3 regions of the Streptomyces castrisilvae genome follow, and region 1 is predicted to be linked to each of the others. Evidence: riboswitches for the same ligand, from Rfam matches in the RefSeq annotation. Region 1 holds a riboswitch; each other region holds the start of a gene.
What was found. Region 1 has a riboswitch for cobalamin ahead of P8A18_RS23395 (ribonucleoside-diphosphate reductase subunit alpha). Riboswitches for the same ligand answer to the same signal wherever they lie in the genome.
Positions count from the first base shown of each region.

Region 2: it holds a riboswitch for cobalamin, as region 1 does, so the genes downstream of both, P8A18_RS31860 (ABC transporter substrate-binding protein) here and P8A18_RS23395 (ribonucleoside-diphosphate reductase subunit alpha) in region 1, are expected to answer to the same signal.
Region 3: it holds a riboswitch for cobalamin, as region 1 does, so the genes downstream of both, metE (5-methyltetrahydropteroyltriglutamate--homocysteine S-methyltransferase) here and P8A18_RS23395 (ribonucleoside-diphosphate reductase subunit alpha) in region 1, are expected to answer to the same signal.

Region 1 is NZ_CP120997.1:5,344,544-5,346,801, reverse strand. Features, by position in the region: gene mctP (monocarboxylate uptake permease MctP) at 1-864, shown strand, start outside; adenosylcobalamin-variant (AdoCbl-variant) riboswitch at 943-1,041, shown strand; gene P8A18_RS23395 (ribonucleoside-diphosphate reductase subunit alpha) at 1,193-2,258, shown strand, end outside.
Region 2 is NZ_CP120997.1:7,359,034-7,361,291, forward strand. Features, by position in the region: gene P8A18_RS31855 (FecCD family ABC transporter permease) at 1-29, opposite strand, end outside; gene P8A18_RS31860 (ABC transporter substrate-binding protein) at 26-1,093, opposite strand; cobalamin riboswitch at 1,124-1,265, opposite strand; gene cobF (precorrin-6A synthase (deacetylating)) at 1,335-2,168, shown strand.
Region 3 is NZ_CP120997.1:435,995-438,252, reverse strand. Features, by position in the region: gene metE (5-methyltetrahydropteroyltriglutamate--homocysteine S-methyltransferase) at 1-957, opposite strand, end outside; cobalamin riboswitch at 1,119-1,334, opposite strand; gene P8A18_RS01680 (phosphopantetheine-binding protein) at 1,872-2,111, shown strand; gene P8A18_RS01675 (siderophore-interacting protein) at 2,108-2,258, shown strand, end outside.

The DNA.
Region 1 (2,258 bases):
TACGCCACCCTGGCGCTCGGCTCCGCGCTGGCGCTCTTCATGTACCCGCACTCCATCACGGCGACCCTCTCCAGCCGCAGCCGTGAGGTGATCCGCCGCAACACCACGATCCTGCCGCTGTACTCGCTGATGCTGGGCCTGCTCGCGCTGCTCGGCTTCATGGCGATCGCCGCCGGCGTCAAGGTGGACAACGGCCAGCTGGCCATCCCGCAGCTGTTCGAGAACATGTTCCCCGACTGGTTCGCGGGCGTGGCGTTCGCCGCCATCGGCATCGGCGCGCTGGTGCCGGCCGCGATCATGTCGATCGCCGCGGCGAATCTCTTCACCCGCAACATCTACAAGGACTTCCTGAAGCCCGACGCGACCCCCGAGCAGGAGACCAAGGTCTCCAAGATGGTCTCGCTGCTGGTCAAGGTCGGCGCGCTCGCCTTCGTCCTGACCATGGACAAGACCGTCGCGATCAACTTCCAGCTGCTCGGCGGGATCTGGATCCTCCAGACGATGCCGGCCCTGGTCGGCGGTCTGTTCACCCGCTGGTTCCACCGCTGGGCGCTGCTCGCCGGCTGGGCGGTCGGCATGATCTACGGAACGGCCGCCGCCTACGGGGTCGCGAGCCCCACCCAGAAGCACTTCGGCGGGTCCTCCAAGGAGATCCCGGGTCTCGGTGAGATCGGCTACATCGGCCTCACGGCCTTCGTGCTCAACGTCGTCGTCACCGTGGTGCTGACCTTCGTCCTGAACGCCGTGAAGGCGCCCGCCGGGGAGGACGAGACCGCTCCGGGCGACTACACCGCGGACGCGGGCGACCCGGGCGTGAAGGCGGAGCTCCCGCCGGCCACGGCCGGGGCGCCGGGCGGTCACTGACCGCACAGTTTTACGTCACGCGACACAACATGTGGGGGCCGCCTCATCCGGCGGCCCCCACATGTATGCTCGTGCTCGCTGTCGCCGCAGGGAAATCCGGTGCGAATCCGGAACTGTCCCGCAACGGTGTGTTCGGTGTGCTTTTGCGCACCCGTAAGTCCGAGGACCTGCCGACAGCGCATCCGGCTCGACCGAACCGGGTGCCCAGACGTCCGGGCCTCGTGGATGGGCCGGTGGACGCCGCACGGAGTGCTGCCCCGACCGGGCCCGCGCCCGCCCGGCTGCCCCGCCCTCCGCCGGCCCAGAGCCGAGCGAGGGAGAGCACCACGTGACCATCGCGCCAGCCGATCCGGTCTCAGCGGCCGAATCAACGGGGACCATGAGCGACGGGCCAGGCACCGCACTGCTGCGGACCCTGACCGACCTCACCGCCGATCTGCCCGACACCGACCCGGGGCGCGTCGCCGCCGCGGCCCTGCGCGGCCGCAACGCCCGGTCGGACGAGGCGGAGCTGCGCTCGCTGGCCACCGAGGCCGCCGCGGGCCTCATCTCCGAGGACCCCGCCTACTCCCGGCTCGCCGCCCGCCTCCTCACCCGCTCCATCGCGGACGAGGCCGCCGGGCAGGGCTCGACGTCGTTCTCCGCCTCGGTCGCCGTGGGGCACCGCGAGGGCCTGATCGCGGACCGCACCGCCGAGTTCGTGACGCTGCACGCCGCGGCCCTGGACGCGCTGGTGGAGCGGTCCCTCACCGACGGCGCCGACGACCGCTTCGGCTACTTCGGGCTGCGCACCCTGCACAGCCGCTACCTGCTGCGCCACCCGCACACCCGCCAGGTCATCGAGACGCCGCAGCACTTCATGCTCCGGGTCGCCGCCGGGCTCGCCGAGGACAACTCCGAGCGCGCGCTCGACGAGGTCGCCTCGCTGTACGGGCTGATGAGCCGGCTGGACTACCTGCCCTCCTCCCCCACGCTCTTCAACTCCGGCACCCGCCACCCGCAGATGTCCTCCTGCTATCTGCTGGACTCGCCGCTGGACGAGCTGGACTCGATCTACGACCGCTACCACCAGGTGGCGCGCCTGTCGAAGCACGCGGGGGGCATCGGCCTCTCCTACTCCCGCATCCGCGCCCGCGGTTCGCTGATCCGCGGCACCAACGGGCACTCCAACGGCATCGTGCCGTTCCTGAAGACGCTCGACGCCTCCGTCGCCGCCGTCAACCAGGGCGGCCGGCGCAAGGGCGCGGCCGCCGTCTACCTGGAGACCTGGCACGCGGACATCGAGGAGTTCCTCGAACTGCGCGACAACACGGGCGAGGACCAGCGGCGTACGCACAACCTGAACCTGGCGCACTGGATCCCGGACGAGTTCATGCGCCGGGTCGACGCGGACT
Region 2 (2,258 bases), 2.0 Mb from region 1:
CTCGCGGCGCCCGTGGTGGACGCGGTCACTTGAAGCTGTCCGGGTGCAGCCCGCGCGCCAGGTCGCCCACCGCGTCCGCCGAGCGGACGCCGACGAGGGTGTCGGTCAGTGGCAGCACCACGAAACGCTTGTTCTTGATCGCGGGCACGTCGGCGAGTGCGGGCTGGGAGAGCAGGAACTTCTTCTTCTGGGCGACGCCGGTCCCCGCGTAGTCGTAGATGGCGATCACGTCCGGCCTGCGGTCGACGACCTGTTCCCAGGAGACGTCGCCGAACACGTCGTCCAGGTCGGAGAAGACGTTCTTGCCGCCGGCCAGCCTGATCAGTTCGTTGCCCAGGCCCTTGCCGCCGGCCGTGAAGGCGGACTTGTCGCCGCTGTCGTAGACGAACACGGAGACGTCGCGCGCGTCCTTCACGGTCTCGCTCGCCTTGTCGACGCGGGTGCGCAGTTCGGAGACGAGTGCGGACGCGCGGTCGGAGACGCCGAAGATCTTGCCGATCGTGCGTATCTCGGTGTACGTGTCCTGCATGGTCACCCCCTTCTTCCCGGCGCAGTTCTCCCGGTTGAGGTAGGTGTCGATGCCCGCGTCCTCGAACGCCTTGCGCGAGCGGCCCTCCTTCTCCGCGAACGCGCTGGCGTACCCGCCGTAGACGAAATCGGGATCGGTATCGAGGACCTTCTCGAACGACGGCGCCTGCTTCGACAGCTGCGGGATCGACGCGAAGTCCTCGCGCAGCGCGGGCAGGACCGCCGAGTCGGGGTACGACGTACCGGCCATCCGGTCCTTGAGCCCGAGCGCGAGCATCAGCTCGGCCGGATGCTGGTGGATGGTCACCGCGCGGGACGGCGGCTTCGTGTACGTCGTCCTGACACCGCAGTTGTCGATGGTGACGGGGAAGCCCTTCGCCGTCGAGGCACTTGCCTCCGGGGAGCCGGCGGCGGTGCCGGAGGAGCCGCAGCCGGCCGTCAGCAGGATCGCCGACAGCGCGGTGACGGCCGCGGCGAGGCGCGCCGGACCGCGCCCGCGTGAGGCCGCGGACGCCGCGTGCGAGGGGAAGAACGAGAAATGGGGACGGCTGTGACCGTCGTGCATGGGAAGCCTCCTGCGGAGTCCGCGCTCCTCGGATCGGGCCCGCGGCAGGTCAGTGACCTGACTTCCGCGGACGCCCCGAGGGACGTGCGCGGTCACAGTGGCGGGACCGTGCCGGATTCGCACCGGCTTCCTGGCTCCTGCCGCGGCTTTGACCTGGTGATCGTACGTAGTGACCGGGTGGACGAGGAAACCGGGGTCGGGCGCCGAGGTGCAGGGGAGAGGTCCCTGGAAGACTGTCCGCATGAGTACGCAGCAGCGCGCGATCCTCGTCATCGGCATCGGGGCCGGCGATCCCGACCACCTGACCCTTCAGGCCGTGAAGGCGATACGGCGCGCCGACGTCTTCTTCATCGTCGGCAAGGGACCCCACAAAGCGTCCCTGACCGACCTGCGCCACCGGATGATCGAGGAGCACGCGGAGGGTTCCTACCGTGTGGTGGAGGTCGAGGACCCCAGCCGCGACCGGGGCGCGATGGGCCGCTCGGACTACACAGCGGCCGTCCAGGACTGGCGCGAGCGGCGTGGCGAGATCTTCGAGAGGGCGATGCGCGAGGAGATGACGGCCGGCGAGACAGGGGCCTTCCTCGTCTGGGGCGACCCGTCCCTGTACGACAGCACGCTCGGCATCCTCGGGGACATCGAGGACCGCGGCGCGCTCCTGGTGGGCGTCGAGGTGATCCCCGGCATCACGAGCGTCGCCTCCCTGACCGCCCGTCACCGCATCCCGCTCAACCAGGTGGGCCGCCCGGTGCACATCACCCCGGCCCGCCGCCTCGCCGAAGTCGGCCAGAACGACGACGGAGACATCGTCGTCATGCTCGACGCCCACGAGTCGTTCACCCAGGTCGCGGGCAACGACGTGTGGATCTACTGGGGTGCCTACCTCGGCACCCCGGACGAACTCCTCGTCGCGGGGCCGCTCCACGAGGTCTCCGACCGCATCCGGCAGGTCCGCGCGGAGGCGCGCGAGCGGCACGGCTGGATCATGGACACGTATCTGCTGCGGATCACGGACGGACGCGGCTCCCCGCGCCGGGCCGAGACGGACGGGAGCGGCGGGCACGCCGCCCCGTGACACCCGCCGGGTCGCCGGCTCGACGGGTCCCGACGGATGAACGAACAGGCCCCAGCCATGGCCGGCCAGGCAGCTGCGGATGGTCACGAC
Region 3 (2,258 bases), 4.9 Mb from region 1:
GAGGGTCGCGAGGGACTTCTCGTAGTCGTTGATCCAGATGTTGCGGCCGTTGACGACGCCCGCGACGAGCCGCTTGCCGGGGAGCCCGCCGACGGCTGCGAGGTCCTCCAGGTTGGCCGCGGCGGCGCCGGTGAAGTCGAGCGCCAGACCCTCGACGGGGGCCTTCGCCAGGACCGGGAGCGCCTCGCCGAGCCGGTCGAAGTAGGAGGCGACGAGCAGCTGGGGCCGGTCGGTGAGGGCGCCGAGGCCGCGGTAGGCGCGGGCGGCGGCGTTCAGCTCGGCCGGGGTGCGGTCCTGGACGAGGGCGGGCTCGTCCAGCTGCACCCACCGCGCTCCGGCGGCGCGCAGGTCGGCGAGCACCTCCGCGTACACCGGGAGCAGCCGGTCGAGCAGGGTGAGCGGTTCGAAGCCGGCGGCCACCCCGGGGGCGGGCTTGGCCAGCAGGAGATAGGTGACGGGACCGACGAGCACGGGCCGGGCGGTGTGCCCGAGCGCGAGGGCCTCGGTCAGCTCGGTGACCTGCTTGGTGGAGTCGGCGCTGAAGACGGTGTCGGGGCCGAGCTCGGGGACCAGGTAGTGGTAGTTCGTGTCGAACCACTTGGTCATCTCCAGCGGGGCCACGTCCTGGGTCCCGCGCGCCATGGCGAAGTACCCGTCGAGCGCGTCGGACGCGACGGCCTCGCGGTGCCGGTCCGGGACGGCCCCGACCATGACGCTGGTGTCCAGGACGTGGTCGTAGTACGAGAAGTCACCGGTCGGCACCTCGTGGACGCCGGCGCCGGCCAGCTGCCGCCAGTTGGACCGGCGCAGCTCTGCCGCCGTCTCCCGGAGGGCGTCGGCGGTGACCCGGCCCTTCCAGTAACCCTCGATCGCCTTCTTCAGCTCCCGGTCCGGGCCCTGCCGGGGGTAGCCGTACACGGTGGCCTGCGCTGCCGCGGCTGCGGGCTTGGATGTCACGGAAATCTCCTTCGCGAGATGACTCCTGAACATCCCGGGACGGGACACGGACGCGAAGGGATGACGAACCGGACGGGCCCCTGGCACACACGGTGCGGGTTCTTCGTCAGGTACGCACGCCGACCCGCCCACGAGGTCACCGGGATTTCCGCGTACGAGGGGTCGTACGCGGGCAACGGGCAGGTCTTCGGACTCGCGGGCGCATCCGCCAGGGACGGATTCCTACTGGCCGTCGCTTCCCGGATCGGACGGATCCAGTGCGTATGACGGCGGTCGTTCCCACTCACCGCTGCGGGGCAGTCCCGGATTCCCACCGGGTTCCCTCTTACGACGCGCCTGTCTGGCGGACAGGGCGAACCAGCTGCGCCGCCAGCCTACGGGGTCGCGGACCGTGCGTGGCGCCCCGGCTCACATACCGGGACGGAAACCGCGCGGGAGGGGTGGGGCCGGGGTGTGGCCCTTCACGCGGCCCGGCCTCCTGCGCTAGGTTAAGTGAGGGTAGCCTAAGTTCCCAGTGCCCGACTGCCTGAACTCCGGGCGAAGGATGTCCGGTTGGCGGAAGAGGTGTCTGTGCCGCGCAAGTCGATGTTAGGTTAGCCTTGCCTGGGCTTTAGGGGGGACTTCGTGTGGGCGTGGAAGGTGAGGGGCGGTGGCCCGGCGGTCGAGGCCGTCCGCACGGCTGATCGTGACGCCGGCAGCCTCTGAACCCTGTGGGTCCCGAAGCGTGTGCCCCGAAGTCGCCGTCCGCCCGCCGTGAGCCGCTCCGCGCTCCCGGCGGGACGGGCCGCGCCCACCGCCACCGGCGAAAACCCTCTCCCCGCCCGGCCGTTCGCGTTGCCCGCCGCCGGGCCCGTACCCACCGCACCACCGCTCCGACCCACCCGTCGGTGCCCACCCCCCGAAGGAGTCGTCCGATGAGCCAGACCTTGTCGCCCGAGCGTGTCCGGGCCGACATCGCGGAACTGCTGGGCTGTGAGCCCGCCGAGATCGCACCCGAGGAGAATCTCGTCGACCTCGGGCTCGACTCGATGCGCATCATGGTCCTGGTCGAGCGCTGGCGGGCGGCAGGGGCGACCACGCTGGAGTTCCCCGACCTCTTCGAGCTGCCCGAACTCGGCCACTGGCAGGCGCTGCTGGCGGGTGAGGCAGCGTGAGCCGCACCGACCAGCGGGACCGGTACCTGGAGCGGATCGCCGAGGTGCGGGCCGGCCTGCACGCCGAGAAGGTCGGCTACCCGATCGGCATCCGGGAGGCCGAGGTCGTGCGTACGTCCACGGTCGGCACGGGGCTGCTGCGGGTGA